DNA from 2 places in the Saccharospirillum sp. HFRX-2 genome. Region 1 is predicted to be linked to the other one. Evidence: predicted binding sites of a transcription regulator. Region 1 holds the regulator's gene; the other holds the start of a gene.
What was found. The regulator PhoB, encoded in region 1, activates phosphate uptake and scavenging genes when phosphate is short. The targets are predictions, from matches to a motif close to TGTCATANNNNTGTCANA.
Positions count from the first base shown of each region.

Region 1 (16,086 bases):
TTACTCAGGCTGACTTCCAGATCCGCTTGCGGCAGCGCCCGAATGCGGCGCTGTTCGTCGATGGCGACGTAGACGAATTCGGTCTCGGTCACCTTCTGTCGCTCGGCGTCTTCGGGCATGCGGCACCAGACTTCCACGCCGATGCGAATGGACGAACGGCCCATGCCCAGAATATGGGTATAGCAGCAGATCACCGACCCGACTTTGATCGGCCGGACAAAGGCCATATCGCCGATGGCCATAGTCGTGGTGCGGCCCCGAGCGATGCGACCGGCGGCAACGCTGGCGGCCATATCCATATGAGTGACCAGCCAACCACCGGAAATATCACCGTTGGTGTTGGTGTCTTTGGGTTGAGCGACGACGCGTAATTGCAATTCACCGCGGGGTTCTGGATTGGTGGCGTCCAGTTTGCTCATGACTCTGGCTCGTTATTGTCGTTGTTGGGTGGATAGTTGTTTTGATAAGAGCGCCAGTATAACGGCGTCGCCGTGGCTTGGATATGGTCAAAAACCGGCCATTGATAGTCGCAAAGACGACAATGACAGCTTGTCATAATACTGTCATCTTTAGTTCATACAGTTGTCATCCGACGCACCTAGCATCCCTTGCGAGCCCATGAAGCCACTGGCGTTTCCAAGGGGAAAGGTCGGGGCTTCACTCAGTGATGAACTAACTGGAGGTTACCAGTGAAGAAAACAATGATTGGCGCCACCCTGGTGGCAGCTATGGCCGCGTCTCTGTCCGGCACCGCTTTTGCCGAAGCCCGTGACCAGATCAGCATCGTCGGTTCTTCGACCGTTTATCCTTTCGCCACTGTTGTGGCCGAACGGTTCGGTCAGACCACTTCTTATGCTACCCCGACTATCGAATCAACCGGTTCTGGTGGTGGTATCCGTTTGTTCTGCCAGGGCGTGGGTGAATCCACTCCTGACATCACCAACGCTTCTCGTCGCATCAAGGCTTCCGAGCTGGAAACCTGTGCAGCGAACGGCGTAGAAGAAGTTGTTGAAGTGCTGATCGGTTATGACGGCATCGCTGTTGCTGAAAGCGTTAACGGCGAAGGCATGAACGTTTCCAAAGCCGAACTGTTCCTGGCGCTGGCGGCTACTGTGCCGAACCCGAACGGCAATGGTCTGGTAGAAAACCCGTACGAAAACTGGAGTGACATCCGCAGCGACCTGCCGAACCACGCTATTCGCGTTTTCGGTCCGCCGCCGACTTCCGGTACTCGTGACGCCTTCGTTGAACTGGTTATGGAAGAAGGCTGTGCTGAATTTGACGCCATCGCCGCTCTGGAAGACAGCGATGAAGACAAGTTCGGTGAAGTCTGCGCTACCATGCGTGAAGACGGCGCTTTCATCGAAGCCGGTGAAAACGACACCCTGATCGTTTCTCGTCTGGAAAACGACCCGACTGCCCTGGGCATCTTCGGTTTCTCTTTCCTGGACCAGAACTCTGACCGCGTTAAGAGCGTTGCTGTAGAAGGCGTGCAAGCGACTTTCGAACAGATCGCCAGTGGTGAATATCCGGTTTCCCGTCCGCTGTTCTTCTACGTTAAGAAAGCGCACGTTGGCGTGATCCCGGGTGTTGAAGAATACGTTGCCGAGTTCACCAACCGTCGTGCCATCGGTTCTAACGGTTACCTGGTTGACCGTGGTCTGATCCCGCTGGACAACGCTGAATACTCGCGCATGAAAAAGGCTGTCGACAATCTGGAACCGCTGGAACTCTAAGCGCCCGGTTTGATGCAGTGACTGATCGGGAGAGCCACTGGCTCTCCCGTTGTTGTTTCAACATGGTGGTTAGAGATAGTCGACCGTCAGGTGTTTCCGGGTTAGTCAGGGCGTGCGCTGATTAACCCGGACATATCGCTAACTTTGGAGCTCTATTGATGCAAACCTCGACGCTGATGCTGGTTATGGTGGCTCTGGCGGCGCTTGCTTACACCCTGGGTCGGGCGCGTTCCATCCAGTTGGTCGGCGGTGCTGCCAAGATCAAATACCTGCATTCGTTGCCTAACTACTATGGCTTGATGGCGGCGGTCTGGGCTGTCTTGCCCGGCTTCCTGTTGCTGATGGTCTGGGTTGGCCTGGAAGAACGCATCATCATCAACGCTGTGATGGATTTTCTGCCGGACAGTTACGGTCAGATGGGCTCGCCGCAGATGAACCTGACGCTGGCCAAAATTCAGAACATCAACTCCGGTTCGCTGTTGGCCGGTTCCGATCCGATGTTGATCCAGGCCGCCGAACTGCTTGAGCACATGCGTGAGCGCAGTCAGTTGTTCAAAGTGGTGCTGACGCTGCTGACCATGATCGCCGGTGCTGTGGTCGGCTGGCTGGTCACGCGGCCGACCTTGCGTGCCCGCCCGCAGTTTGAATTCGTTCTGAAGAGCCTGCTGTTGCTGTGCTCGACCATCGCCATCTTTACCACCATCGGCATCATCCTGTCGGTATTGTTCGAGAGCATCCGCTTCTTCCAGGCCATTCCGTTCTTCGACTTTATCTTCGGTACCAAATGGAGCCCGCAGATCGCCATTCGTGCCGATCAGGTCGGCTCGTCCGGTGCCTTTGGTGCCATACCGCTGTTCGTCGGTACGCTGATGATCGCGGCCATCGCCTTGTTCGTAGCGGTGCCGATCGGTTTGATGTCGGCGGTCTATCTGGCCGAATACGCCAAACCGCGCGTCCGTAGCATCATCAAACCGCTGCTGGAAGTGCTGGCCGGTATTCCGACGGTGGTGTACGGCTTCTTCGCGGCACTGACCATGGGGCCGGTGGTGCGCGATGTGTTTGCCGGCATCGGCTTCGATGGCGTCTCCGCCGAATCGGCGCTGGCCGCCGGTCTGGTGATGGGCATCATGATCATTCCTTTCGTTTCTTCGTTGTCCGATGACGTTATCAACGCGGTTCCCAACAGCCTGCGTGATGGCTCTTATGGCTTGGGTGCAACGCGCAGCGAAACCATCCGTCAGGTGATTTTCCCAGCCGCCTTGCCGGGCATCATGGGCGGCATTCTCTTGGCGGCGTCGCGCGCCATCGGTGAAACCATGATCGTGGTGATGGCGGCCGGTCTGGCTGCCAACCTGACCGCCAATCCGCTGGAAGCGGTGACCACCGTGACCGTGCAGATCGCCACCTTGCTGGTCGGCGACCAGGAATTCGACAGCCCGAAAACGCTGTCCGCCTTTGCGCTGGGTCTGATGCTGTTCTTTACCACCCTAATGTTGAATGTCGTCGCCATGGCGATCGTGAAGAGGTTCCGCGAGCAATATGACTGATCAAAAACTCGACGCCATCGAACGACTGGCAAGCGTCAAGCAGGAACGTCTGCACGCCAAACTCAAGGCGCGTTATGCCCGCGAGTGGCGCTTCAAGGCCTACGGTATTGCGTCCATCGCGGCCGGTTTGGGCTTTCTGGTGATCCTGTTGTCGACCATTTTCAGCCAGGGTTTGTCGGCTTTCTGGACCACCTATGTGGAGCTGGAAGTCACCTACGATCCGCAAGTGCTGTACATCGACGACGCCACCGATCCGGATCAATTGAGCCAGGGCGATTACGGCAGTGTGGTGCGCCAGGCGTTGTTGGACCGCTTCCCGGAGGTGTCCGGCCGTCAGGATACGCGCGCGCTGACGTCTCTGGTCAGTGGTTCGGCCGAATACCGACTGCGCGACCGTCTTAAGGCTCATCCCGAACTGCTGGGTCAGACCGAGCGCCTCTGGGTGCTGGCTGATGATGACTTGGATTTGCTGCGCAAAGGCATCATCGACCGCGATTTGCCGGAGTCCGAACGCCGCATCAGCAATCAGGAACTGGGCTGGATTGACAGCTGGCAAGAAGCCGGCGAATTGAAAGGTCGGTTCAATACGGTCTTTTTCACCAACGGTGATTCGCGTGACCCGGAAACCGCGGGTATCTGGGGCGCGGTGGTGGGTTCTTTCTATACGCTGGTGGTGACCTTGCTGTTGTCCTTCCCGATCGGCGTCGCAGCGGCCATCTATCTGGAAGAGTTTGCGCCGAAAAATCGCCTGACCGACATCATCGAAGTCAACATCAATAACCTGGCGGCGGTACCGTCCATCGTCTTTGGTTTGTTGGGTCTGGCGGTTTTTATCAATTTCTTCGGCCTGCCGCGTTCGGCGCCGCTGGTCGGTGGTCTGGTACTCACCTTGATGACGCTGCCGACCATTATTATCTCGGCGCGTTCTTCCATTCGTGCCGTGCCGCCGTCGATTCGCGAAGCCGCGACCGGCCTGGGTGCATCCAAAATGCAGGTGACCATGCACCACGTTCTGCCGCTGGCCATGCCCGGCATGCTGACCGGCACCATCATCGGTATGGCGCAGGCGCTGGGTGAAACGGCACCGCTGCTGATGATCGGCATGGTTGCCTTTATCGTCGATATTCCGGGCGGTTTTACCGACCCATCCACGGTGTTGCCGGTGCAGGTTTACCTCTGGTCGGACAGCCCCGAGCGGGCCTTTATCGCCAAAACATCGGGCGCCATCATGGTGCTGCTGGGCTTCCTGGCAGTGATGAATTTGCTGGCCGTCTTTTTACGTAGAAAATTCGAGCGTCGCTGGTAAGGCCAGACCTTGCTAGAACTGGAGAGTGACAGATGACAATTTCAAACCAGTACACGGATCAATCGATGGACGACAACGCCATCAGCAAGCCGGAAAGCCGCCATCCCGTTTTGGAAAACTGGGAAGGCACCGTGGGCCCGGCCCTTGTTGACGACCCGCGCATGAGCGCCCGTTCGGTCGACGTTTTTTACGGCGATGCTCAGGCCATCGACAACGTCAGCCTGGACATCGGCAAGAACGAAGTGCTCGCCATGATCGGCCCGTCCGGCTGTGGTAAGTCGACCTTTTTGCGCACCATGAACCGGATGAACGATTCCATCGACATCTGCCGCGTTCAGGGCGACATTCTGCTCGACGGCGAAGACATCTATAAAAAGCATATGGATGTGGTCGCGCTGCGCGCCAAGGTGGGCATGGTGTTCCAGAAGCCGAACCCTTTCCCCAAATCGATCTACGACAACGTCGCTTATGGCCCGCGTATTCATGGCCTGGTGTCTCGTCGCGCCGAGCTGGATGAAGTGGTGGAAACCGCGCTGCGTAAAGCCGGTCTGTGGGATGAAATCAAAGACCGGCTGGACAAGCCGGCGACCGGTCTTTCCGGCGGTCAGCAGCAGCGTCTGTGCATCGCGCGCACCATCGCCATTTCGCCGGAAGTGATTTTGATGGACGAGCCGTGTTCGGCGTTGGATCCTATTGCCACAGCGCGCATCGAAGAGTTGATCGCTGAACTGTCGCAGAACTACACCATCGCCATCGTGACGCATTCCATGCAGCAGGCGGCGCGGGTTTCTCAGCGCACAGCCTACTTCCACCTGGGCAAACTGATCGAGGTTGGCGAAACCGACCATATCTTCACCTCGCCCAGCCACAAACTCACCGAAGACTACATCACCGGTCGTTTCGGTTGATCCCAGAGGATAACGTCATGGACAAGATGCAATTCGATAAGCACACCTCCACTCAGTTCAACGCCGAACTGGAAGAGGCGCGCAAAAACCTGATGCAGATGGGCGGCCTGGTTGAACAGCAGGTCGAAGACGCCATCAAAGCGCTGATGGACATGGACACCGCTCTGGCGCAGCGTGTCATTGAGACCGATCAGACGGTCAACAGCATGGAAATCGACATCGACGAAGAGTGCACCCGCATTCTGGCGCGACGTCATCCGGCGGCTTCTGACCTGCGTTTCGTTATCGCCGTCACCAAGGCGGTTAACGACCTGGAACGCATCGGCGACGAAGCCTCCAAGGTCGCACGTCATACGCTGGAACTGGCCGATACCGGCTCTGGTCCTCAGGGTTACGTGGAACTGCGCCATATCGGCGAACAGGTGCGCCAGATGGTGCAGCATTCACTCGACGCCTTCGCGCGACTCGACGCCGACAGCGCCCTGAGCGTGCTGCATCAGGACAAAGCCGTCGATCTGGAATACGGCACCGCGATCCGCTCGCTGATCACCACCATGATGGAAGACCCGCGCTCCATCAGTCGCGCCCTGAACGTCATGTGGTCACTGCGCTCCATGGAACGCATCGGCGACCACGCCCGCAACGTGGCTGAATCGGTGATCTTCCTGGTGCAAGGTAAGGACGTCCGCCACAAAGCCCTGGAGCAGGTTGCTGCCCAGGTCAAGAAGGGCTGATATCTGCAGCTGAGCCGGGCAACCGGCTCAGGCTGAAAAACCGTTGGGAATCAACTGCTTGTTGTGCAATGGATGTTGACGGCCCGACTGCAAATCACTATATTACGCAGCCGTTGCCGGCATAGCTCAGTTGGTAGAGCAACTGACTTGTAATCAGTAGGTCCCGAGTTCGACTCTTGGTGCCGGCACCACTTCTTCCCAAAACCCGCCTTGTGCGGGTTTTGTCGTTTCTGGCCTTCGCTTTCCTCTCGCTCAAGTCGCGAACGCTGTCATGCCGGTGTTTTTATCCTTGTGGTAGAGTCATCGGCTGTTGTGTTGTTGGACAGTGTTGTCTGACTGAATTCTTTGGCTGATGGAGCAATTCATGTCTGTTCTGACCGACCTGCTGGCGTATCTGTCCGGCTTGATCCGCCCGCATCTGACCTTTGTCGCGGCGGCTCTGGTCGCCACCTTGCTGGTGATCTATGGTAATAACCTTAATCGCGCCGTCTGGAGCATGATACGGGGCGCGCACTTCATCATTCGGACTCTGGTGTTTGTAGCCCTATGTGCATTTGGATACGGTGCCTTGACCGTCTTTTTGATTCCCTTCGTACGTCGCATTCTGCTGTCGGCCGGGCCTTACTGGCTGGCGCCGATCGTTATTATCACCTTCTTCCTGGTCGGTTGGCTCGCCGAGAAAAACAGTCGCCGCGGCTGATTCTGGCAGCGCTGCTGCTGTGCCTGGCCGGTTCTGCCAGCGCCTTTAACGAGCAGGGCCACCGGCTGGTGGTGCAGCTGGCGGAGTTGCGGCTGAACGAGGCAGCCCGTGCCGGCCTGGAAGATCTCTATGGGCCGCACTGGCGCACCGATCTGGTCAACCTGGCCAGTTGGGCGGAAGAGCATGCGCCGGCGGAGGATTTGCGCACCGTGCTGTTCGATGCCGAGGATGAAGGCTTTGAGGCTGCCAAACACTGCCCGCGCAATCGCTGTGTGGTGGGTGCCATTTTGGAAAGCCGCTTGGTGCTGATCCGCAACAGCTATGAGAAGGCGGAAAAGCGCCGCGCGCTGCAGTATCTGATTCACTTTATGACCGACCTGCACATTCCCGTAAATGCGGGTTTGGCGCGTGACCAGGCCGGGCGGCTGATTGCGCTGAAAACCAGCGAGCTGGAGCGGGTTAACCTGAACTGGGTGTGGACCCAGTCGTTGTACCGCGAGCTGGATGCACCGGTGTTTGCCACGGCGCAGCGTTATCAGCGGGAGATTACCGACGAAGAAGCGCAGCAGTGGCTGAGTTCGATGAGCGTCGTCGATTGGGCCTGGGAGACGCATCAGATTGCCATGGAGGTGGCCTATCCGCTGGCGGTGCGCGGCGAATATGATGCCGCCTATCGACGCGAGGCGTTGCCGGTATTAGAGGTGCAACTGAAAAAAGCAGCGGTGCGCTTGGCGGCGCTGTTGAATACGATTTATGGCGATGCTTAAGTGGGCAGTTGGTTGGTAAGCGTGAGCTGATGAATTAGGTGCGTGTTGCCGGACGAGTTGCAAGGGGAGGCGAGCCTCCCCTTGTCGCCGCCCAAAGGCGCCGTTCGTACCTGAACGGGTGCCATCCTGGCACAGGAGCGTCCTGCCCCTTTCCTGAAATACCAATCCCGGTATCGGTCCTGGTTCCTGCATCTGTGCGCCTTCCCGTGGCTGGGCATCCTGCCGCGAGCTTCCCGGGTGTTCATCCACAACACGATGGTTATTATATGGCCTGCCTGACGGACACTGCGGTGGTACCCGGTCGCTGATCGGAGGCGATTCAGTGGTCAGGTCCGTTGCCGGGCGCTTTGTCTGGCGCACCCATGAAAAGCGCCGGTGTAATCAACCGGCTTGCGTACGCATTTTGTAGGAAAAGTCTTACATCCCATGTCGGAAAACCAGCAAGCAGACCGCCCCGGAGGGCGCTTACATGCGTTTGGCCCCAACGCTTGGCTGAGTTGGCTTAAGGCCGGCTATTTGCCGATGCAACCGGGCGCACCGCTGGCCTATCCCTTTGCGCAGTTTGATCGCTGGCTGCAGCAGCGCCAGCAGCAGCGTCCGGTTTCCGAAGAGGCCATGGAGGCGGAGTGGCAGCGTCAGTATGAAGCGCTGCCGGAGGCGGTGCGTGGCCTGCTCAGCTTCGAGCATTTTCGCGCTCAGGGCGGTGCCATCGAGGCCGATATTCGTGCCGCTGCGCGCCGTCATCAGGATGGCGAGCAGCCGCATTATGACAACGGCTGGCAAGGCCAGGGTCGGTTGCTGCGGTTATTCGCATCGCCGGTGTGCTACGCCGGCTGGCGCGATTTGGCGGAGGGGTTCAGTGGTTTGGCGGTGGCGTTGAACAGTGCGCACAAGTCGCTGGCCAGCACTAAGGAGCGGCCGTCGTTGCTGGCGCCGGTGCGCTATGGCCAGGCGCATCGTTTTAAAGTCAGTGCGGATAATCCATTTCCGGGTTTACTTGAAGATCATGTCTCCCAGGCCGATAACCAGGAATGGCGGTTGTTGATGCCCGCTAAGACCACGCCGCAGTATCGCGACAAGCCCGCCTTGCCGATAGCCCGTGATCTGGTGCGGGCCATTTACTGGTCGGTGGCGACGCCCGAAGAGGTCGTTGAAGGCATTCGTGCACTGAAGCGCGACATGCGGTTTCGCTCGGTGGAGTTGGGTTGTATCACGCCGGATGCTCACCGCTGGCAACTGCAAATTGATCCCGACTAGTGGTAGACAGGCTGGCCTTGAACTAGCCTGAACCACTATCATCGACATTTATTGGCGGCTTGGCCCGCTCTTTCAGGAAAGGAAGGAATGCTGCAGACACTACATTTTCTGGTGGCCGATGACGCTGGCTTTATTCGGGATCTGGTGAAGCGCGCTCTGCGCAGTCAATTTACCCAGTGTCAGATCGATGAGGCCGTCAACGGCAGCAAGGCTCAGGCGCTCTTGGTCAAGAAACGCTACGATCTGGTGTTGTGTGACTGGGAAATGCCGGAGTTGTCCGGCCTGGAACTGCTGCAATGGCTGCGTAATCGCGAGCAGGTCGAAGCTGAAGATAAAACGCCCTTTATCATGGTGACCAGTCGTGGCGATAAAGACCACGTGGTGAAAGCCGTGGAAGCGGGCGTTAACGATTACATCGGCAAACCGTTCAGTAACGAACAGCTGCTGCGCAAAATTTTCAAAGCCCTGTCGGTCAATCACCGAGACCTGATTCGCGCCATTCTCAAAGGCCGTTCGGCCATGAATCAGACTAAATCCAGTGACGATTCAGCCAGCTTGTTGACGGGTGGCAAGCCGGCAGAGCAGGCATCGGCGGCCAGTTTGCTGACTGCCGGCTCGCCCAGCAGCAAGCTGGTGGCCTCGGCCAACAACAATAATGCCCCGCCGATTCCTCAGAACCGCAAGAAGATGAACTGGCAGGTGTCGTTGCGCTCTAATCAATCGATCTGGGCGGGTCTGTTGCGGGACATCAATCTGAACGAAGTGGCGGTGCAGATCGCCTTTGAGGATACCTACCCGCCGGTGTTGCACGAGCAGGTGGTGGTCGATATCCAGGCCCCCGAACAAGAAGGTGTGGTGGCGCGGGTTAATGGTTTTGTTACTGGACTTGCGTTGCAGGAACCCAGTCAGGATTGCCGACGCGCCCGCGTCAGCGTCAAGTTTGTCGATGAGGACGAAGATAAGATGGCGGTGTTAAGCCGTCTTGTCGGAGCGTTCCGCAGCCGCTAACACCCGCTCGGCCGGGAAACAGCAGGTAAACACCGAACCGCGCCCCGGCACGCTGGCAATGTCCAGTCGTGCCTGGTGGTGCTGCAGGATGTGTTTGACGATGGCCAGACCCAGACCGGTGCCGCCACGGGCGCTGGAACGGCCCGGATCGACCCGGTAGAAGCGTTCGGTCAGGCGTGGAATATGGCGTGGGTCGATGCCGATGCCCTGGTCGTGAACGGCGATAAAACCACCCGCCGCCGAGGCTTTCCATTTCAGTTCGATATCGCTGCCGTCCGGGCTGTAATTGACGGCGTTATAAACCAGATTGCTGATCGCCGAGTGCAATTCTGAGGCATCGCCCTGTAAGGCGGCGTCGCTGTCCAGCTGCACGCTGATGCGATGGCCGCGATCGTTCGACAGCTCGCGCGCATCGGCGGCAATTTTCTCCAGCAATTCACCCACATTCACGCTTTGCCGCACCGAATGCTGTACTTCGGCGTCAAGCCGCGTCAGTACCAGCAGATCGTTCACCAGATTATCCATGCGCTGAGTCTGGGCTTCCATATTGGTCAGACCCTTGCTCAGCGCCGGTGGCAGATCGCCACCGAAGGTGAGGATGGATTCCAGATAACCTTTGAGCACCGTCAGCGGAGTTTTCAGTTCGTGGCTGGCGTTGGCAACGAAGTCCTGGCGCATTTGCTCGAGTTGCTTGATGCGCGTGGTGTCGCGGATCAACAGCAGGCGTTCGCCCTTGCCGTAGATGGTCATGGAAACATCGATGTAGCGATCCGGAAAGGCCGGGTTTTCCAGCTGCACCGTCTCGCTCATTTCACCCTTGTTGTAGAAGCGCACAAAGGTCGGATCGCGCAGCAGGTTGGTGAGTAACTGGCCCTGGTCCTGAGGCTTCAGGCTGAGCAGCGCTTCGGCCGCCGGGTTCCACCATTCCAGCGCACCTTGACGATCCAGCTGGATAACGCCGTCGCGTAGCGCCTGGGTGGAGGTCTGAATGCGGCTGATGACGTTTTGCAGGTGCCGCACTTGCTGACGATGATCGCGCTGCACGCTGTAGAAGTGATCGAATACCATGCCCCAGAGGCCACCGGCGTCGGGTGGTTCGGAGCGTGCGCCATTGCGCAGCCATTGGATCAAGCGGCCTTGCTGAAACAACTGCCACAGCAGGCAGCCAAGGGACGCCACCAACAACGCCCGAAGCGGATAACCCAAGAGGAAGCCGACCGTGGCGACGGCGGCGAAGAAGAGCAGCAGATTGCGGTAATAAGGCCGACGGATATCTCGGATCATGAAGCCGATTGTGCCGAAACTTTGGTGGAGAAGCGATATCCCGTGCCGCGCACCGTCTGCACCAGCGCCTCGTGCGGCGAGCCCAGGGCTTTACGCAGGCGGCGAATATGAACGTCCACGGTGCGTTCGTCGACATAGACATTCCCACCCCAGACCTGATCGAGCAGTTGCGATCGGGTGTAGGCACGCTCTGGGTGGCTCATAAAGAATTGCAGCAGGCGGAATTCGGTCGGGCCCATGCTCAACTCGCCGCTGGCGTCGTAAACGCGGTGGCTGGCTGGATCGAGTGTCAGACCCTGAATTTCGATGGGTTCATCAACCCCGGCCGGTGTAGCGCGACGCAACACGGCTTTCAGACGAGCGACCAGTTCACGCGGTGAAAACGGCTTGGTGATGTAGTCATCGGCACCCGCTTCCAGACCGGTGATCTTGTGATCTTCCTCGCCTTTGGCGGTGAGCATGATGATGGGGATTTCTGCGGTCAGCGGATCACGCTTCAGACGCCGTGCCAGCTCAATGCCGCTGACTTGCGGCATCATCCAGTCGAGCAGGATCAGATCCGGTTTCTGGTCGACCACCAGCGCATGGGCTTCGGTGGCATCGGCCGCTTCCAGCGTGCGGTAACCCGCCATTTCCAAAGCGGCGGCAATGACTTCACGAATGGCGGATTCGTCGTCAACAATAAGAATGCTGCGAGCGTTCATGAGTAACCCCGGCTATCACGTTCGTGACTATTAGACGCGGCTTTGATGACAGCAGTGTTACAGCTTTCATCAGATTGTCAAAAATCTGCAATGCGTCAGAGAGCGGCTGCTACAGCGGCGTACCCAAATCGATCACCGCCCCGACGAACAGCGCCATCCCGGCCCAGTGATTATTGAGAAAGGCGCGGAAGCTCGGGTCGCGTTCGCGATGGCGAATCAACCACTGCTGGAACACAAAACAACCGGCGGCTACGGCCAGACCCAGGCCCCAGAACAGCCCCAGGTCGGCGTGCAGTCCCAACAACAACCAGGCGACCCAGGTCATGATCTGCAACAGACCGACCATTAAGCGGTCGGCATCGCCGAACAGAATGGCGGTCGATTTAACGCCGATTTTCAGATCGTCATCGCGATCGACCATGGCGTAGAGGGTGTCGTAGTGCACCGTCCACAGAATATTAGCGATATAGAGCAGCCAGGTAGCGGCGGTAAAAGGCGCGTCCACGGCGGTGTAGGCCATCGGAATGGCCCAGGAAAAGGCCGCGCCCAGAAACAGTTGCGGCAGGTAGGTATGGCGCTTCATAAACGGATAAAGCGCCGCCAGAAACAGCCCGACGAAGGACATCAACACCGTGGTGCGGTTGGTCAGCAGCACCAGCGCAAAGGCGATCAGCGTTAATACCGCGAACAAGGTTAAGGCCGCGCGCTCGCTGACCAGACCCTGAGCCAGCGGCCGGGTGGCGGTGCGTTTAACGTGGCCATCGAAATGACGATCGGCGTAATCGTTAATGACACAGCCGGCGCTGCGCATGGCCACGGTGCCCAGAATAAAGATCAGCACCAGATGAATAGGGGGTAAACCGCCGGCCGCCAGCCACAAGGCGGTGAGCGTCGGCCATAACAGCAGATAGATGCCGATGGGGCGATCGAGTCGGGTCAGTTTCAGGTAATGGGGCCAAGCTGAGAGGGTCATAATGGTTCCGTTCAGACCGGTTGCTAGCAGCCCGTGTCCTACCCGGGCCAGTCGACGGCGGCCAGTGTATCCACGGGTTTGGGCATTTGCCAGTGATAACAACTGCCTTGCTTTTAGCGGCTGCTGTCAGTAGTTTCTGCGTCCAACGCACCAACCCATCCCCCGACTGCGCTCGCTGCAACAGAGGCGAAAATGAAGAAATGGCAATGTATCGTCTGCGGTTTTATCTATGATGAAGCCGAAGGCCTGCCCGATGAAGGCATTGCACCCGGAACACCCTGGGAAGAAGTTCCTGAAGATTGGTACTGCCCCGACTGTGGTGCCAGTAAGGCCGATTTCGAGATGATTGAACTGGCATGAAACCGACTTCAACGTCTGCCCCGCTGGTGGTGCTGGGCTCCGGCCTGGCGGCTTATACGCTGGTGCGGGAATGGCGCAAGCATGACAGCGACACCCCTCTGGTCATCATCACCGCCGATGACGGCGCCGGCTATTACAAGCCCAACCTTTCTAATGCACTGAGCAAACAGCAGACCGCTGATGATCTGGTGCAGATGACCGCTGAGGTCGCTGCCGAACAATTCCAGGCACAGATTCTGACGCACACCGAAGTGACGGCTATCGATACCGTGACTCGCACGCTGCAGCTCAGCCAGGGTCAGCCGCAGACCTGGGGTCGACTGGTATTGGCCGTGGGTGCTGAACCTTTGCAGCCACCACTGGAAGGCAATGCGCTGGAGCGAATCTGCCGGGTGAATGATCGTCATGACTTCGCCGCCTTCCAGCAGGCATTGGACGGCCATTCCAAGGTCACCATTATGGGCGCTGGCTTGATTGGCTGTGAATTCGCCAACGACCTGGCCAGTGCCGGTTATCAGGTAGACGTCGCCGCACCCAGCGAAAGCCTGCTGACCGGTCTGGTACCGCCGGAAATCGGTCGCGCTCTGCAAACCGAACTGGAGCAGCTCGGTGTGCGATTCCATCTGGGACCACTGGCCAGCCGGGTGGATAGCGCTGCAGACGGTGCGCTGAGTGTCAGCCTGACCAACGGCCAGCAGCTGCGCACCGAGGTGGTGTTGTCGGCGGTGGGCCTCGCGCCCCGTATCCGCCTGGCGCGCGAAGCTGGCCTGGCCGTGCATAAGGGCGTGGTCGTTGACCGACTTTTACAAAGCAGTCAGGCCGATATCTACGCCTTAGGAGACTGCGCCGAAATCGATGGCCTGAACCTCATGTATATCCTGCCGTTGACCACTGCAGCGCGGGCTTTGGCGAAAACGCTGGCCGGTGAACCGACGCCAGTGAGCTGGCCGGCGATGCCGATTACGGTAAAAACTCCGGCCTGTCCTGTGATCGCCTACCCACCAAGAGGCGATGGGGCATGGCAAATCGAGGGCAGTGGCGCTAATCTAGCGGCCGTGTATCGCCGCGGGGATGATGTACTGGGCTTTGCCCTGTGCGGCGAACGTATCAAAGAACGTAACACCTGGTTGAAGACAGTCCCGCCGCTGTTGGCAACCTAAAAACCGTAACGTATGCTGAAAGATGCATCGTGTACCACGATAAAAACAGAAGGAAATACTTATGCGTAAACCTGAACTGGCCGCTGCAATTGCAGAGAAAGCAGACATCTCTAAAGAGAAGGCCAACGATGTTTTGAATGCCATGTTGGATCAGATCACCAACACCGTTGCCAAAAAAGAATCTGTGACTCTGGTCGGTTTCGGCACTTTTGAAGCTCGTGCCCGCGCCGCTCGTACCGGTAAGAACCCTCAAACAGGTCAAACCATTCAGATCCCAGCCAGCAACACTGTTGCCTTTAAGCCTGGCAAGGCTCTGAAAGACGCTGTCAACTGAGTTTGATGGTTAGCGGTGCCGCCCAGCGGCATTGTTAGGAAACGGGGCCTGTCTGGCCCCGTTTGCGTTTCTAGCGTTTTATTTCCCGCCTAAGCATTCTCATCTAAAACAACCCGCCTAGACGCTGTCCATCTAAACATAACCCAGCGGCAGGTCGGTTTTATCGACCACCCGACGCAGTACAAAGCTGGAATGCACGCCGGTCACGCCCGGAATCCGGGTGATGCGGTTAAGCAGCAGTTCCTGAAAGGTATCCATATCCGGCACCACCGCCTTAAGCATGTAGTCGGCGTCGTGACCGGTAATCAGATAACACTCCTGAATTTCCGGGCAGGCTTCGATCTGGCTTTGGAACTCGGCGAAACGCTCGGGAATGTGGCGGTCCATGCTGATCAGGATGATGGCCGTCAGCGATAGTCCCAGCGCCTTGCGTTCCAGCAAGGTGACTCTTTTTAAAATGATGCCTGCCTCTTCCAGTGCCCGAACCCGGCGCAAACAGGGCGAGGGCGACAGCCCGACACGCTCGGCCAGTTCCTGGTTGGTCAGCCCACCATCGGCCTGCAGGCATTCCAGAATGCGGCGGTCTATCTTGTCGATCTTGACCAGTTTTTCATTCATCGTGAAATTAAATGTCCAATATTTATTAGTTAGCGACATATTATGTCGATATTGAGCGAATAAACAGCAAATTCGCAAACACCTTGCGAAGGCGCCGGCCTATACTGTGTCACGTTGCTCAACCGGTCTGCCGTCTACCCACGCTGGCCGAGACCCGGTCCAGCCCACAAGGCCAGACCATGCAGTCGGACCGACCCGGACCGCTGCCGAGCTGGCCGGTTCCGACCGATCGTCGCGAGCCGGTCCATCATGTTGAGCTGCATTGACCCCTTAGCTAATCTTGCACACTGAGCCCACCGGAGATCCCGGCCGGCCAGAGAAAACAGGACACCGACATGAGCTTCGACCACCGCAAGTACCGTCCCTTCGCCCCTATCCGCAAGACTGATCGCCGCTGGCCTGACCAGGTTATCGAGCAGGCGCCGCAGTGGTGTGCGGTTGATCTACGCGACGGTAACCAGGCGCTGGTCAAGCCGATGAACCTGACCCAGAAACAGCAGCTGTTTGATCTGCTGGTCGATCTGGGCTTCAAGCAGATCGAGATCGGCTTCCCGGCCGCAAGCCAGCCGGATTTCGACTTCTGCCGTAAATTGATTGAAGAAGACCGCATTCCCGATGACGTCAACATTCAGGTGTTGACCCAGGCGCGGCCGGAATTGATTGCGCGCACCTATGAAGCGCTTAAAGGCG
Region 1 is NZ_JBEBMU010000003.1:52,193-68,278, forward strand. Features, by position in the region: gene ABMA60_RS08585 (acyl-CoA thioesterase) at 1-419, opposite strand, end outside; gene ABMA60_RS08590 (substrate-binding domain-containing protein) at 690-1,736, shown strand; gene pstC (phosphate ABC transporter permease subunit PstC) at 1,895-3,283, shown strand; gene pstA (phosphate ABC transporter permease PstA) at 3,276-4,589, shown strand; gene pstB (phosphate ABC transporter ATP-binding protein PstB) at 4,622-5,497, shown strand; gene phoU (phosphate signaling complex protein PhoU) at 5,515-6,231, shown strand; tRNA gene ABMA60_RS08615 (tRNA-Thr) at 6,347-6,422, shown strand; gene ABMA60_RS08620 (DUF3392 domain-containing protein) at 6,596-6,931, shown strand; gene ABMA60_RS08625 (S1/P1 nuclease) at 6,898-7,698, shown strand; gene ABMA60_RS08630 (hypothetical protein) at 8,125-8,955, shown strand; gene ABMA60_RS08635 (response regulator) at 9,043-9,963, shown strand; gene phoR (phosphate regulon sensor histidine kinase PhoR) at 9,928-11,247, opposite strand; gene phoB (phosphate regulon transcriptional regulator PhoB) at 11,244-11,951, opposite strand; gene ubiA (4-hydroxybenzoate octaprenyltransferase) at 12,061-12,924, opposite strand; gene ABMA60_RS08655 (rubredoxin) at 13,117-13,284, shown strand; gene ABMA60_RS08660 (FAD-dependent oxidoreductase) at 13,281-14,444, shown strand; gene ABMA60_RS08665 (HU family DNA-binding protein) at 14,506-14,778, shown strand; gene ABMA60_RS08670 (Lrp/AsnC family transcriptional regulator) at 14,911-15,396, opposite strand; gene leuA (2-isopropylmalate synthase) at 15,732-16,086, shown strand, end outside.

Region 2 (16,086 bases), on a different contig from region 1:
GTTGCAGGAAGCCGGTCCCATCGACGTGCTGGTCAACAACGCCGGTCTTGGCCTGTTCGGCGCGTTTGAGGCCACGCCTATGACCACGGTGCGCGACATTTTCGAGACCAACACCTTCGGTGTCATGGCGATGGTTCAGGCCGTTCTGCCGCAGTTTCGCGAGCGACGCAGCGGCGTAATCGTCAACGTCACCTCCAGCGCAACGCTGGCGCCCTTCCCGCTGGTGGCGGTTTACACCGCAAGCAAGACCGCCATCGAAGGCTTTACCGAATCGCTGGCATTGGAACTGGCCGACTTCAATATCCAGGTCAAACTGGTCGAACCGGGCTACGGCCCCTCCACCCAGTTTGCTGCCAACGGCGCCGAGCGCATGGCCGGTCTGGTTACCGAACCCTATGCGCCCTTTGCTGAACAGATCTTCGCCAGCTTTGGGGTTTCGTCAGTGGTTACCGAAGCCATCGATGTTGCCGAAGGCGTCTGGCGCGCCAGCACCGACACCACCAGCAAGCTGAGGTTCCCGGCCGGGCCGGATGCGGTAGCACTGGCGGCAGCTAATTAAACCGCTGAACTAATGGTCGTCTCCCATAAAAAAACCGGCGCAATGCCGGTTTTTTTCTTGCGTGCTTCAAGGCTGTAAATCATTTATCAGTCGGCTCATACACCCGCACAAACACCTCAGCCGTTACATCCAATGACGTTAATGCCGCCACCCTCGCCTTCCCCTCGGCCGGGGCGCGATAACCGTGGGGTGTCATCGCCAGTAAATCCTGTATCGCCTGGGCGTTGTCGAGCTGGAAGCGGTAACTGACTTCGTCCTCCTCAACCAACTGAAAACCGTCCAGTGTCGGCGCTTTGGGCGATTCTGGGCCATCCACTTGTTCGTACAACACTTCGCGCAATTCACGCAGATGCGCCGGTCCCGGATCGACCTGTATCAGGCGGCCGCCGGGTTTCAGTACGCGGGCAAATTCGCTGGCGACCGGAAACCCAAAAACGCACAACAACCGATCCAGGCTGGCGTTTTGAATCGGCAGGTGCGCATTGGTACCCACCACCCAGGTCTCACGCTTATCCTGTTTCGCCGCAGCCAGAACGGCGTCCTTGGAAATATCGAGCCCGGCCATCTTCACTGGCATCGAATCCGGCGCCCATTCGGCCAACTGACGCAGGTAATAACCTTCACCACAGCCGGCATCGAGGATCGTGAAATCGGTATCCGGCAGCGGGCTTGGGCGGCACAACCGGGCAATTAATTCCACCACTGGCTGATAATGCCCAGTCGCCAGAAAGCGCTGGCGGGCGGCGACCATGGCCTTGGAATCACCCGGATCTTTGGAGCGTTTGTGCTGTACCGGTAGCAGGTTCACATAGCCCTGGCGCGCCTGGTCGTAGCTGTGGCCCTGCGGGCAGACCCAGCGGTTGTCGTGCTTGGTTAACGGCTCGCCGTCCAGCGGACAGGCCAGCTCCACAAAGGGTTCGATGGGCATGCTAACGCCTTTAAATAAGATGCCTTTTCAATGACGGCCTCTGCACGGCCCCTGGCTTGCGTTACCATGGCGAGCCGATAAATCATCAGGGTGCACTGAGGAATCAGCGATGCATATTACGGTATTTTGCGGCTCCAAACCTGGGTTGGACCCGGACTTTATTCGGTCGGCGCGCCGGCTTGGCGAACGCATGGCGCAGCGCGGTCATGATCTGGTTTATGGCGGCGCCAAGGTCGGGCTGATGGGCGCGGTGGCCGACAGTGTTTTGGCTGGCGGCCGCGAGGTGATCGGCGCCATTCCCAAGGCGCTGGTATCGAAAGAAGTCGCCCATGATGGCCTGACTCAGTTGTACGTGGTCGACACCATGCATCAGCGCAAAGCCATTCTGTCCGGCGAAGCCGATGCCTTTATTGCCCTGCCCGGCGGCCCCGGCACCATGGAGGAATTATTCGAAGTCTGGACCTGGCGCATGCTGGGTTATCACAGCAAGCCGGTGGCGCTGCTGAATTTAAACGGTTATTACGACCCACTGCTGGCGATGATCGATCGCATGATCAGCGCTGAATTCGCCTGGTCCGATCTGACCACAAGTCTGATCGTCGCCGATGACATCGATGACCTGCTCAACCGACTGGAGGCGGCGCGATGATGCAGCGGTTTGTGACCTTCTATCAGACACTGCTGGGTTTATCCTTGCTGGTTTCATTGCTGGAAGTGTTGCTCAGCGAGGCGACGCGACCCTGGTGGGGCGTCATCATTGCGGCGGTGCCGATGGCGTTGCATTTTACCTTGCGGTTATCGTTCAAACCCCGGCCACGCAAGCGATGGCTGATGCCGCAGCAGGTCTTCACCCTGGGCGGACTGGGGTTGACGGTCAACCCGGAAGTGATTGAACAACCGTCCTGGCTGGCAACGGCTCTGGCTACCGCCCTGGTGATCTGTCTGTACGTCTATCTGTTCAAGGTGTGGCGGGCGGACCCGCCGGAGCAAGAGGACTGACGCAGCGAATTAACGTAACCTTTTAACTTAACGCAACAACAGCAACGGCTTATTTGCGCGCAGCAGCATCTTCACCGTCAGACTGCCCAACACCAGATCGCGCAGCCGGGTGTGACTGAACGCGCCCATCAAGGTCAGGTCGATATCATGCTCGGACTGATAGCGCACCAGCTCTTCACTGGGTTTGCCATCGAGCGTCACTGCGGTGACATTCAAGCCCGCTTCACGCAGCTTTAAGGTCGCCGCCTGCTGCAACGCCTGAGCCGTGGCCGGATCTTCGCCCACGGTCACCAGATGCACTTCCAGGCCGGTAAACAGCGGCCGGTTGGCGAGCATCTCCAGCGCCTTGCCCGAGGCATCGCTGCCGTCATAAGCCAGCATGACGCGCTTGGGTTCCTGGAAATCATTATTCACCACCAGCACCGGCTTGTGCAGCGAGCGCAAAATACTTTCCAGATGGCCGCCGAGATGACGGTCATCGTCGCCGCGTTCTTCGCCACGAATGCCCAACACCAGCACGCGGATGTCGTCTTCCAGCTCGATCAGCGATTCGGTCAAACCACCGTGACGCTGCTTCATTTCCGACTCGACCACGCCGGCCTGTTGCAGCCGGTCACGCGCCGCGTTCAACATCAGCTTACCCTGCTCCAACATCAGGCGGCTGCGCTCAGCTTCGACGTCGGTCAGTTCCTGCATCAAAGTTTCACGACTGCCCAGACCAATAGCGCCGCTAAGATCACTCGGTACCACCGCCGGGCCCTGCTCTAAATTGTGCAGCAGCTGCACCGGCGCCTGAGTGCGGCGATGAATCCAGGCGGCGTAATCGCACACCGCCGCGCTGAACTGGGACGCGTCGATGCAGGTTAAAATTTTGCCATTCTTGTTGTTATTGTTGATGTCATTGGCCATCAGTGGGCTCCCAATACCTTGTCGATTTCATCGGGTTTGTCGTGTACGCCAAAACGGTCGACGATGGTTTCGCTGGCCTCGTTCAGACCAATCACCTCGACCTGCGCGCCTTCGCGACGGAACTTGATCACCGCTTTATCGAGCGCGCCAACCGCAGTGATGTCCCAAAAATGCGCGCGTTGCAGATCGATCACTACCCGGTCAACCGCCTCTTTGTAATCGAAGGAGGCGATAAATTTCTCGGCCGAGCTGAAAAACACCTGGCCGACCACGGCGTAGCGGCGGGTATCGCTGTCGGCATCGTAATCCGACCGCACGTACATAAAATGACCAACCTTGTTGGCAAAGAACAGGCTCGCTAACAGTACGCCGGCGAGCACACCATAGGCCAGGTTGTGGGTCCAGACCACCACCACGACGGTTACGATCATCACCAGGTTGGTCGACAGTGGCAGCCGTTTCAAATCGCGCACCGAACCCCAGTTAAAGGTACCGATGGACACCATGATCATCACCGCAACCAGCGCCGCCATGGGAATCATCGACACCCAGTCTTTCAAAAACACCACCAGCAGCAATAACACCACACCGGCGATCAGCGTCGATAAACGTCCCCGGCCACCGGATTTCACGTTGATGACTGATTGACCAATCATGGCGCAGCCGGCCATACCGCCGAGCACACCAGCACCCAGGTTCGCCAAACCCTGAGCCTTGCATTCACGATTTCGGTCGCTGCTGGTATCGGTGAGGTCATCGACAATGGTCGCGGTCATCAACGATTCCAGCAAACCGACAACCGCCAGGCTGGCGGAATAAGGAAAAATAATCGCCAGCGTTTCAAAATTCAGCGGCACTTGCGGCCATAAAAACACCGGCAGTGAATCCGGCAACTGGCCCAGGTCACCGACGGTGCGAATGTCCAGATCCAGCCAGATCGCCACACCGGTCAAAAACAAAATAGTCACCAGCGGCGACGGAATCGTTTTGTTCAGATAGGGGAAGCCATAAATGATGCCCAAGCCGGCGGCAGTGACCGCGTAGACATGCCAGGTCACATTGGTCAGTTCCGGCAACTGAGCCATAAAGATCAGAATCGCCAGCGCATTGACGAAGCCGGTCACCACGGAACGCGACACAAAGCGCATCAGTGAACCCAGCCGCAAATAACCGGCGATAATTTGCAGCACGCCGGTTAACAAGGTGGCTGCCAGCAGATACTGCAGGCCGTGATCTTTCACCAGCGTCACCATCAGCAACGCCATGGCGCCGGTGGCCGCTGAGATCATGCCCGGTCTGCCGCCGGTAACAGCGGTGATCACCGCGATACAAAAAGACGCATAAAGGCCGACTTTCGGGTCGACACCGGCGATGGTGGAAAAGGCGATGGCCTCGGGAATCAGCGCCAGGGCGACGACGATACCGGCGAGAATATCGCCACGCAGATTGCCAAACCAATCCTGGCGGCGGGAAAGAAACAGCATGCTTACCTCATTTGGGTCGGTTAGCGCACTGCATCATAATCGTTCGGTCAATGGGTAACCGGCAGGCGCGCACGGAGCGCGCATCATAGCGGCTGTGACGGTGATGACAAGGCCAGAGCCTGCCCGGTCAGTCGCTCAAGCGAACGGCGGTACCACTGACGCTGACCATCATCATGCTGCCGCGATCACCGACCACTTCGTAATCGATATCAATGCCGACAATGGCGTTGGCACCCAAGGCCGCAGCCCGCTCTTCCATGTCGGCAAAGGCGGTTTCGCGCGCTTTACCCATTTCGCGCTCGTAAGCGGCCGAACGACCACCGACAATGTCGCGAATGGCGCCGAATACGTCTTTAAAAATGTTGGCACCGAGAATGGCTTCACCGACGACGATGTCGAGATAATCGACAATGGGACGGCCTTCTACGGTATTAGTGGTGGTTTTCAGCATCCTAACGTCCTTGATTATGAGTTATGAGGAATGGGCAATAAGGCGTCAGCCAGACTAGCAGAACCCAAGTCAGTGGCATCGGCCATTGGTCATTTCAAACGATGACTCAAATGGACACTCAACGGATATTGCCCTGTCATAAAAAACCGCTAGGGTGGACAGTGGTCGCAAAAAAACTGACCAGTCGTTCAAATGAATGGAACCAGGTGTCGGCGCTCTTGTGACAGAGAATTCGGCGGAGTGTGACTACACACTCCGCTGTTGCTGGGGAGAGCCAGGGATTCTGCCAATCAACGAACTGAAACTGAGGGAATTCCATGAACAACAAACTGCCGATTCTGGCCTTGGCGACGCTGCTCGCCAGTGCCACAGCCCAGGCCGATCTGATTTTCAGCGAGTACATTGAAGGCTCGTCCAACAACAAAGCGTTGGAACTGAACAACACCGGTTCAAACGCTGTCGATCTGTCGCAGTACCGCATCGAACTCTATTCCAACGGCAATACCAACGTGCAGAACCAGCTGACGCTCAGCGGCACGCTGGAAGCCGGTGGTTTCTATGTTATCGCCAATAGCCAGGCGACCAGCGCCATTCTCGACCAGGCCGACCTCACCGCCAGCGTCACCTTCTTCAACGGCAACGATGTGTTGTTGCTGAAACAAAACGGCACTGTGGTCGATCGCATTGGCGAGTTGGGCAACGACGACTATTTCGGCGGCGAAGTCACCCTGGTGCGCAAAGCCGGCATTACTCAGGGCGACCCTCAGTACAACACCCCCTTCGACCCCAGCATCCAGTGGGACAGCTACCCGCAAGACACCTTCGCCTACCTGGGTGATGGTGATAGCGATCCGGGTGATGGCGAGCCAACGTTGGCGCAATGTGGTGATGAGATGACCGCCATCTCTGCCATTCAAGGCAGCGGCAGCGAATCGCCCTTGCTCGGCCAGTCGGTGGCCATCGAAGCCATCGTCGTGGCGCAACTGCAGAACGACAATCAGCTAAGCGGTTTCTTTGTGCAGGAAGAAGATGTTGATGCCGATGGCGACCCGGCCACCTCCGAAGGCCTCTTTATCTATGCCGACACCCCGACCGTTTCTGTTGGCGACAAAGTCGTCGTCAACGGCCAGGTCGATGAATACTTCGGTTTGACCCAGCTGAATCAAATTGCCGGCATCGACATCTGCGCCAGCAACCAAACGCTGCCCAGCGCCGCCAGCCTCAGTCTGCCGCTGAATGACCGTGATGAACTCGAAGCCGTCGAAGGCATGAGCGTCGCCTTTAACCAGATACTGACCGTGAACGAGGTTTATCAACTGGGCCGTTATGGCGAATTTATGATCGGCAATGGCCGTCGCTATATTCCCACCGAAGTGGCCGAACCCGGCGCTGCGGCTGAAGCGGTAGTCGAAGCCAATGCTTTGAACTCACTGATCGTCGAAGACGGCATTTCCACCCAAAACCCGGACCCGGTCATCTTCCCAGCGCCGGAACTGTCGGCCTACAACAGCCTGCGCATCGGCGACACTCTGGCCAGCCTGAACGGCGTGATGACTTACGCCTTTAGCGCCTACAAGGTGATTCCGACCAGCACGCCGGTGTTCCAGGGCACCAACCCGCGCACGCTCGAACCCAGGGCCACTCCCGACGCCGATCTGCGCTTAGCCAGTTTCAACGTGCTCAACTATTTTAATGGCGATGGCATGGGCGGCGGTTTTCCAACCGAGCGCGGCGCCGAAACGCCGTTTGAACTGGAACGCCAGCAAACCAAACTGGTTGCCGCCCTGGAAGCGCTCGACGCCGATGTCATCGGCCTGATGGAAATTGAAAACGACGGCTACAGCGCCGACAGTGCCATCGCCCAACTGACCGACGCCCTGAACGCCACCCAAAGCGCTGGCAACGACTACGATTACGTCGTCCCGGGTGTCAGCCAGATCGGCAGCGATGTCATCGCCGTTGGTCTGCTGTATCGGCCGGAGGTGGTATCGCCGGTTAACCTGGCGCAAATTCTCGACAGCAACAGCTCACCGCTGGACGATGAAGGCGAACCCTTGTTTATCGACGATCTAAACCGTCCCGCTTTGGCGCAAAGCTTCGAGCACGCTGCCAGCGGCGACCGCTTTACGGTCGTGGTTAATCACTTCAAATCCAAAGGTGACGGCGACTGCGCCGACTACAACGACTGCGCCACCGGCGACGGCCAGGGCGCCTATAACATTGCCCGCACCCGCGCCGCCCAGGCCATGGCCGAATGGCTGGATAACAACCCAACGGGTGTCGTCGACAGCGATGTACTGATCATGGGTGACCTTAACGCCTATAGCATGGAAGACCCGATCCAGACCCTGGCTGACGCCGGTTACGCTTCGCTGAAATCCGCTGGCGACTACTCCTATGTCTTTGACGGTGCAGCGGGCAACCTCGACCACGCCTTAGCCAGCCGTTCACTGGCCGACAAAGTGCTGAAAACCCAGGACTGGCACATCAACACCGACGAACCGCTGGCACTGGACTACAACACCAACTACAAATCGCCGGCTCAGGTGGAAAGCTTCTACGCACCGAATGCCTACCGCTCGTCAGACCACGATCCGGTAATTGTCGATGTGGCCATGAACGCCCCGCCCGTCGCCAGCTTCCGCGTCTTTAAAATTCTGTTCTGGTATCTGTTTATCAGCGACAGCCAAGACCCGGATGGCTACCTGACCGACCAACACTGGCAGGTCGGCAACCTGAGTTTCCACGGCAGCTGGAAACTGCTGTCGATTGGCCAGGTTAAGCGCCAGCCAGGCAACGAGGTCACCCTGACGGTCACCGATAACAGCGGTGCCACCGACAGCCTGACGCAGCAACTGCCAAGGCACTGATCTATAACTCTCGGGGTCGTATCCACGGCCCCAAGTTCTATGTCTATTTCATCACCAAACAGTCACAACTCTCTCGTCCCGCTGTCATCCGTCCCCCTAGCGCATCACCTAAACCGTGCAATGCGCCTTGAATGCCTGCAAAAACGTGCTTCACTCTTAAATCAAACGATAAACCCTATGCCATTGGCCTGATGAAGGTAAAAGTTATCTTGGTGACTCATTAGCCACCACAAAAGCGCATACGCCAATTTACGTGAACGCTAGTTAGGTTACCGAATGTTATTAAATGAGGTGGCCGTTAGCTGACAATATCACGCCGATATGTGGATTTTTTAATTAAATTCGATAGGCGTGAAACCACTTACTGACAAATGGACTACGCTCATTATGCGATGTAGACGAAATAGAGGTGTAGTGAAGGTTACTGTTTAGAGCGTTTCAGATGAGATGACCCTAGAAACCGAAGACAGTAAACCCGCATTTGAATTTCCAGTGGTGTTTGATAGTCGCTTCCTCTATGAACTTACCGCATTGGGAAATCCACTGGTCATCTTTTTTAACAGTGTAAAACCGCCATCCAGCGATAAGATCGAACGACCCAAAGGCACATAAAGACACACATTCTTTGCAGCTGATCTTGATGGCTTAAAAGTAAACAAGACTCACATAAAGGTTACTACCATGTTAAAAAACCTGTTAGCAAAAATATCAGGTGGTAAGCAAGTAACTATCGCCAAAGATGATTGGATCAATACTCAAGGTCAACTCGACGCCTTATCTCGCTCACTCGCCGTCATTGAGTTTGACTTAAATGGCAATATTTTAATGGCCAATGACAACTTCTTGAACGCTTTAGGTTATTCGTTAGAGGAAGTTAAAGGCCAACACCACAGCATTTTTGTCGATAACACCTACCGCAATAGCCAGGAATACAAAGATTTTTGGGCTAAATTGCGTAATGGTGAATTTCAAAGTGGTGAATACTGTCGCTACTCGAAAAACGGTCAGCCAGTCTGGATTGAGGCCAGCTACAACCCTATTTTTGATGCCAACAAAAAACCCTATAAAGTCGTTAAATTTGCCACTGATATCACTGCGAAGAAACAACAAACTAGCGATTATGAAAGTCAACTAGCAGCCATATCCAAATCTCAAGCGGTCATCTCATTTAAACTGGATGGCACCATACTTTCAGCAAACGACAATTTCTTAAACGCTCTTGGCTATACGCTCAATGAAGTGCAAGGCAAACATCATCGTTTGTTTGTCGATTCCGAATACCAAAAATCTGAGGAGTATCGCAACTTCTGGGATAGCCTCGCTAAGGGCGAACATTTTGTCGGCCGTTTTCCGCGCGTTCATAAAAACGGTAAAGTTATTTGGATACAAGCCAACTATAGCCCTATTTTTGACGCAACCGGTACGCCTTACAAAGTAGTGAAATTCGCCACGGATATTACGGCTGAAGTCGAAGCTGAACAACAGCTTCAACTGACCGTTAGCCAGGTGAATACAGCCATTAATGCCGCGGTTAATAATGACCTTACCCAACGAGTGTCAACGGCAGACAAATCCGACATGATGCTCAGTATTTCAGAAGGCGTAAACTCACTGCTTGATACCATGACAGAGATCATCGTCAATATTAAAAATGCATCTGATGCGGTGTATAACGGTGCTCGCGAAATCTCCAATGGCAACACAGACCTTTCTAACCGCACTGAGCAACAAGCTTCCAGTCTGGAAGAAACAGCGTCTAGTATGGAGGAGCTAACCACGACTGTTCGCCAAAATGCCAACAATGCCAAAGAGGCTAACAACTTGGCATCCAACGCAGTAACAATCGCTCTGGATGGTGGTCACTTAATAGAAGACGTGGTGAAAACCATGGCCTCCATCAATGAATCCTCACAAAAAATTGCGGATATCATTGGCATGATCGATGGCATTGCTTTTCAAACCAATATCCTGGCACTTAACGCTGCGGTTGAGGCTGCTCGAGCGGGCGAACAAGGGCGAGGCTTTGCGGTTGTTGCATCGGAGGTAAGAACCTTAGCGCAACGCTCAGCGAATGCGGCAAAAAACATTAAAGATCTCATTTCCGAGTCAGCGGGGAAAATCAACAATGGCAATGAGCTAGTCAATAAATCCGGTGACACCATGCGAGAGGTCGTGACTGCGATCAAGCAGGTCAATGACATTATGACTGAGATCGCCAGCGCCTCTGCAGAACAATCATCCGGGTTGGATGAAATCGATAAGGCCGTCAGCCAAATGGATGAAATGACTCAACAAAACGCCGCCCTTGTTGAAGAAGCTGCAGCGGCCTCTGAAAATCTATTAAGCCAAGCAGATTTATTAACCAAAAATGTAAACCGATTTGTACTGACCGAGAGCGACCATACTGCTCACAGCATTAAACCCACAGCGCCTACTAACGCCAACAAATCATCACCTAAACACGCTTCTGTGCACCCATTAACATCCAACACTATCGCGATTAACAGGCCAAAACCGTCACTGCAACCTCAACTCGATGATGACGAGGATAGTTGGGAGAATTTTTAGCCCGGTGAATACTGGCATAGATGTCATCGCATTCATCAAAGCGTCATGATGCTGTCACCCTAGCTTCATCCGCCCAGCCTAGCCTTGGCCTAACTCTGCCATGGGAGACTGAGCCATGACCCAACGTCGCGTTCGCGCTGTGTTCATATCCGATATTCACCTCGCCAACCCCAACAGCCAGGTGGATTTGCTGGCCGACTTTCTCAACAACACCGAGACCGACTACCTCTATCTGCTCGGCGACATCGTCGACCTGTGGAAGCTCAGCACCCGCAAGGGCCGCTGGCACAAGCATCACGAAAGCATCCTCAAACTGATTCTTGCCAAAGCCAAAAGCGGTACCGAAGTGGTCTATGTACCGGGCAATCACGATCCGTTTTTCCGCCACTTCGCCGATACGCACCTGGGCCCGGTGCGCGTCGAACACGAAGCCATTCATACCGCCGCCAGTGGTGAACGCTATTTGCTGCTGCACGGCGACCGCTTCGACGACGATATCTACTGCGGACATTTCTGGTGGCACATCGGCGAATGGGCTTATGAGACCGTGGTCACCCTGAACCGTCACCTGAATCGGTTGCGCTCCTGGCTGGGTAAATCTTATTGGTCGCTGCCCGGCGCACTGAAAATGCGATCGAAAAAAGCCCGCGCCTATATCGAAAGCTTTGAAGAAAAGGTCATCCACTACGCCCGTGAGCAAGGCGTTCAAGGCGTCGTCTGCGGCCACATTCACCAAAGCAAACTGCGCATCAACGATGGCTTTGTTTACGCCAACGATGGTGACTGGGTAGAAAGCTGCTCCGCCCTGCTCGAACACCAAGATGGCAGCCTGGAACTGCTCGAAGTCCCCCACGCTCAAACCGGAACCCACTTGCATCCGTCGCCGACCTGGCAAGCGCCAAACAACCAACCTATCGCTCACAGCTGATCTACGGCCATAAAAAAACGCGCCCTAGAGCGCGTTTTTTTTATTCTTTAGTCTTCAGCCACCACTGTTGGCTGACCGGTCCGAATCTTCAATCGGTGCGAAATCTTCATCGCTCAACTCCGGCGCATCCAGCGCTTTATAACTCGCATCCAGGCGTTTCATCGACTTGCAGATGGAATTGATGCGTTCGTCCTGGGCATGAATGTGATCGAGCAAGGCTTTAATGGCGTGGGCCGTCGGGTCGGGCATCGAGGAGACGCCGTAGGCATCGAAACCCATTTTGTCGGCCATGGCTTTTTGCTGTTCGCTGAACGGCAGAACCTTTTCTCCACCCTGCTTAACGATACGACCAGGCACGCCCACCACCGTGGCCGATTCCGGAACTTCCTTGGTCACTACGGCATTAGAGCCGATCCGGGCATTGCGGCCGACAGTAAACGGGCCGAGCACCTTGGCGCCGGCGCCGACGATAACGCCGTCTTCTAACGTCGGGTGCCGCTTGCCTTTTTTCCAACTGGTGCCACCCAGGGTGACGCCCTGATAAATGGTGACGTCGTCGCCGATCTCGGCGGTTTCACCAATCACCACGCCCATGCCGTGGTCGATAAAGAAGCGACGACCGATCTTGGCACCGGGATGGATTTCGATGCCGGTCAGCCAGCGGGAAAATTGCGACATCCAGCGCGCCAGCGTTTTCAGGTTCCAGTTCCACAACCGATGGTTCAGCCGGTGCAACAGCAGCGCATGCAGGCCCGGGTAGTTGAGCAGTACTTCGAACCAGTTGCGGGCGGCGGGGTCACGGTCGAAGACGCTTTTAATGTCTTCCTTCACACCATTAAACATGATCAACGCTTCCTCAGGGATTTATCGACCTGGGTCAAAAAGCCACGCAGGATATTGGCTTCCACTTCATCGGGTTGGGCCCGCAGTATTAGCCTGCGCACCTTATTCATCAAGGTTCTCGGGTTAGTGGGGTCGAGGAAATCGACTTCAACCAGCGTCTTCTCCCACGCCTGGAACAGCCCTTCCAACTGATCGGCATTGGCCGGTGGCTGATCCCACTCCACGCCCCAAGGGCCAGCCGGACGCGGTTCCTGGTCCAGCGAACGCATGCGCAGTTCGTACGCCAGCACCTGCACCGCCTGCGCCAGGTTCAGCGAGGAATAATCCGGGTTGGCGGGAATGTTCACATGATAATGACAACGCGCCAGCTCTTCGTTGGTCAGGCCCGAACGTTCGCGGCCAAACAGCAAGGCGATTTTCGAACCGGCGGGATGATCGGCAATTCGATCAGCCAGTTGGCGCGGGTCGAGCATCGGCCAGGGCAGCGACCGCGAGCGCGCCGAGGCGCCAACCACTAAGCCGCAATCGGCGATGGCGTCATCGAGGTTTTCGACCACCCGGGCGTTTTCAAGCAGATCCTGAGCGCCGGAAGAACGCGCCGTGGCTTCTTCCGACGGGAATTCTTTGGGCGACACCAGCGCTAAATCGCTGAGCCCCATGGTTTTCATGGCGCGGGCAGCAGCGCCGATATTGCCGGAGTGAGAGGTGTGCACCAGCACCACACGGATGGCGCTGAGGTCCAACTCCGATGCTGGGTTAGTGGAAACGGTGGCCGATTGCGGCTCGGACATGAAAAAAACTTCCCGAAGCTATTAAAGAAAGAGGCGAATGCCGCTATTATACGCGCCCTTTTTCCGGAAGGCTGCCCCAGGCGTGTTACCTCGCCAAGGTTGGCAGCTTCCAGAACGCTGTTTAACAAACCCGTCCTTGCGGCATGCCTCAACCCTGCGTCGGCCTGCGCGTTTCTGTCTAATCTGAAACGCTGGCCCGATTGCGCACGGTTGGGCCGTCATATGAGTGAGAAGTAAGCCTATGCAACCGATCGTAACCATTGCCCTGCGCGCTGCGCGCGCTGCGGCCGACAAACTGAGCTACACCCTGGCCAACATCGACTCCCTGACGGCGGAAGGCGACAGCCGTGAGACGGTGTTCAGCAAAGCCATCGAAGACGCCGCCTGGCGTGCCCGCAAGGCCATCCGCAAAGCCCACCAACGCCACCACATCGACTGCCTGCAAATCGGCCGCGATGAAAGCCGTGATTACGACGGCGAATCGGTCTGGCAGATCAACATCATCAGCGGCGAGACCAACTACCGCACCGGTTACCCCGGCTACCTGATCAACATCAGCTACTTCCGTGCCGACCGCATCGAAGCCGTGGCCCTACTCGACCCGGCCAGTGGCGACGAATACGGCGCCATGCGCGGCCGTGGCGTGCAGTTGAACGAGCGTCGCGTGCGCGTCGCCGGTGGCAGCCTCGATAAAGCCATCGCTGGCTTCGAAACCCGCGACTTCGCCACCAGCGCCCAATGGGCCGAGCGCGTTGCCGGTGTGCGTGTTACGGGCTGTGGTTTGCTGAGCATGGCCAACCTGGTTGCCGGTCGCCTGCAACTGGCGTTCGCCGACGATCTGAACCCGGTCGATTTCGCCGCTGCCAGCCTGTTGCTGCAGGAAGCCGGCGCGCTGTCGGGTGATCGCACAGGCGGCCCGGCCAGCATCAAAAAAGGCGAGTTGCTTGCCGCTGCACCGAAAACCTTCAAGCAATGGCTGGCGGCGCACTAAGCCCGACTGGCCAAAAGTCACGACCACCCAGCTGTTCACGGAACTGACCAACGGTCATGTTATAGTCCCCTGCTTATTTAGCGGGGGACTGACCTTTGAGCGATCTGCATCTGTACGCTGGCCGCAACGCCTTCGAGCACATCCAACAACAGGGCCTGACACCTAAAGACATCCGCGTCATCCTCGGCGCGTCCGGTGGCCCAAAATGCTTTGTACTGACCCATCTGGACCGCTATCTGGTGCGCGAATGGCTACCCAAAATTCCGCATCCGGTTGATCTGGTCGGCTCGTCCATCGGCGCGCTGCGCATGACCGCCTACGCCAATAACGATGCTTTCGCAGCCATTGAACGGCTGGAAGAAGGTTACCTGGAACAACGCTACACCGAGCACGCCGATGCCGATGAAATTACCACCAAGACGCTGGATTTTATCGACAGCATGATCGGCGCCGGCGGCCTGGCCGACCTCAACCCCGAACGCCAACTGCACATCGTTACCGCTCTGTGCAAAGGCGCCACCACCGTCACCACCCCGCGCCGGCAAGCGCTGGCCTTTGGCCGGGTGGCCTTGGCAAATCTGATATCCAGAAAATCTCTACCGCGCTATTTCGAGCGCGTGGTATTCCGCAGCCACGACAGCGAACTGCCGCTGGCGCACTGGGACGATTTCAGCACTCATCAGGTCGCGCTAAGCGCCGCCAACTTCCGCTCGGCGGTGCACGCCACCGCGGCCATCCCGGTGGTGATTCACGGTGTTGATAACCCGCCGGGTGCACCGCTGGGGCATTATCGCGATGGCGGCATGGTCGACTACCATTTCGATCTGCCGTTCAAACCCGACAACGGCATCGTGCTCTATCCGCACTTTTCCCCAGTGATGAAACCCGGCTGGTTCGACAAACCGCTGCCCTGGCGCAAGATCAGCGCAGAGCATTACAGCCACACCTTAGTGGTCACACCGAGCCCGGAATTTATCGCCCGCCTGCCCTACGGCAAGATTCCCGACCGCAAGGATTTCGAACGCCTCAGCGATAAAACGCGACTGAAATATTGGCGCACCGTAGTCGATGAGAATCAGCGCTTAGCGGACGCCTTCGATAACTGGATCAACAGCGGCGATCTGGCGGCTATGCTGCGGCCGATCGAGGAAATTGCGCGTTAAGCCAACAAGGGTAAGGACACCCAGGCTATATACGCCAGATAGATAAACAGCAATAGCACCCCAGCCAACCGACCAATAAGCCCACGCCACACCAGCGCCCACAACAGCAGCGTCACCGCCAGCATCACCAGCCAGTCACGATGCAACAGCTCAGTTGCCACCGTCAGCGGATGCACAGCGGCGGCAATACCGACCACCGCCAGCGTATTAAAAAGACCAGAACCGAGCACGTTGCCGATGGCCAGATCGTGTTCGCGTTTGCGCACCGCCGCCAAGGCCGATGCCAGTTCCGGCAGCGAAGTACCGAAGGCGACGACCGTCAAACCGATAATCAGCTCACTGACACCCAACGCTTGCGCCACTTCTACCGCGCCCCAAACCAAGGCACGCGAACTGATCAACAACAGCGCCAAGCCTAAGGATAAATCGACCAGCGCCCGCCACAGCGGCAGGGCGTTAACCTCGTCAGCCATCTCTTCCGCCGGCTCGTTGCTACCCCGCCAGATCGAATAAGCCATCAACAAAACAAAGACCAGCAATAGCAAAGCCGCGTCAAGACGACTCAAATAACCGTCCAGCAATTGCCAGCCAGCCAAGAGCGT
Region 2 is NZ_JBEBMU010000009.1:74,368-90,453, reverse strand. Features, by position in the region: gene ABMA60_RS16285 (SDR family oxidoreductase) at 1-559, shown strand, start outside; gene ABMA60_RS16280 (putative RNA methyltransferase) at 639-1,487, opposite strand; gene ABMA60_RS16275 (TIGR00730 family Rossman fold protein) at 1,597-2,136, shown strand; gene ABMA60_RS16270 (hypothetical protein) at 2,133-2,486, shown strand; gene ABMA60_RS16265 (universal stress protein) at 2,514-3,395, opposite strand; gene ABMA60_RS16260 (SulP family inorganic anion transporter) at 3,395-4,879, opposite strand; gene ABMA60_RS16255 (heavy metal-binding domain-containing protein) at 5,007-5,330, opposite strand; gene ABMA60_RS16250 (ExeM/NucH family extracellular endonuclease) at 5,648-8,200, shown strand; gene ABMA60_RS16245 (methyl-accepting chemotaxis protein) at 8,882-10,768, shown strand; gene ABMA60_RS16240 (UDP-2,3-diacylglucosamine diphosphatase) at 10,884-11,696, shown strand; gene cysE (serine O-acetyltransferase) at 11,751-12,539, opposite strand; gene trmJ (tRNA (cytosine(32)/uridine(32)-2'-O)-methyltransferase TrmJ) at 12,542-13,330, opposite strand; gene ABMA60_RS16225 (inositol monophosphatase family protein) at 13,572-14,321, shown strand; gene ABMA60_RS16220 (patatin-like phospholipase family protein) at 14,417-15,484, shown strand; gene ABMA60_RS16215 (calcium/sodium antiporter) at 15,481-16,086, opposite strand, start outside.
Region 2: ABMA60_RS16240 (UDP-2,3-diacylglucosamine diphosphatase) is a predicted target of PhoB. The motif match lies at 10,810-10,827, and genes of this name have one in related genera.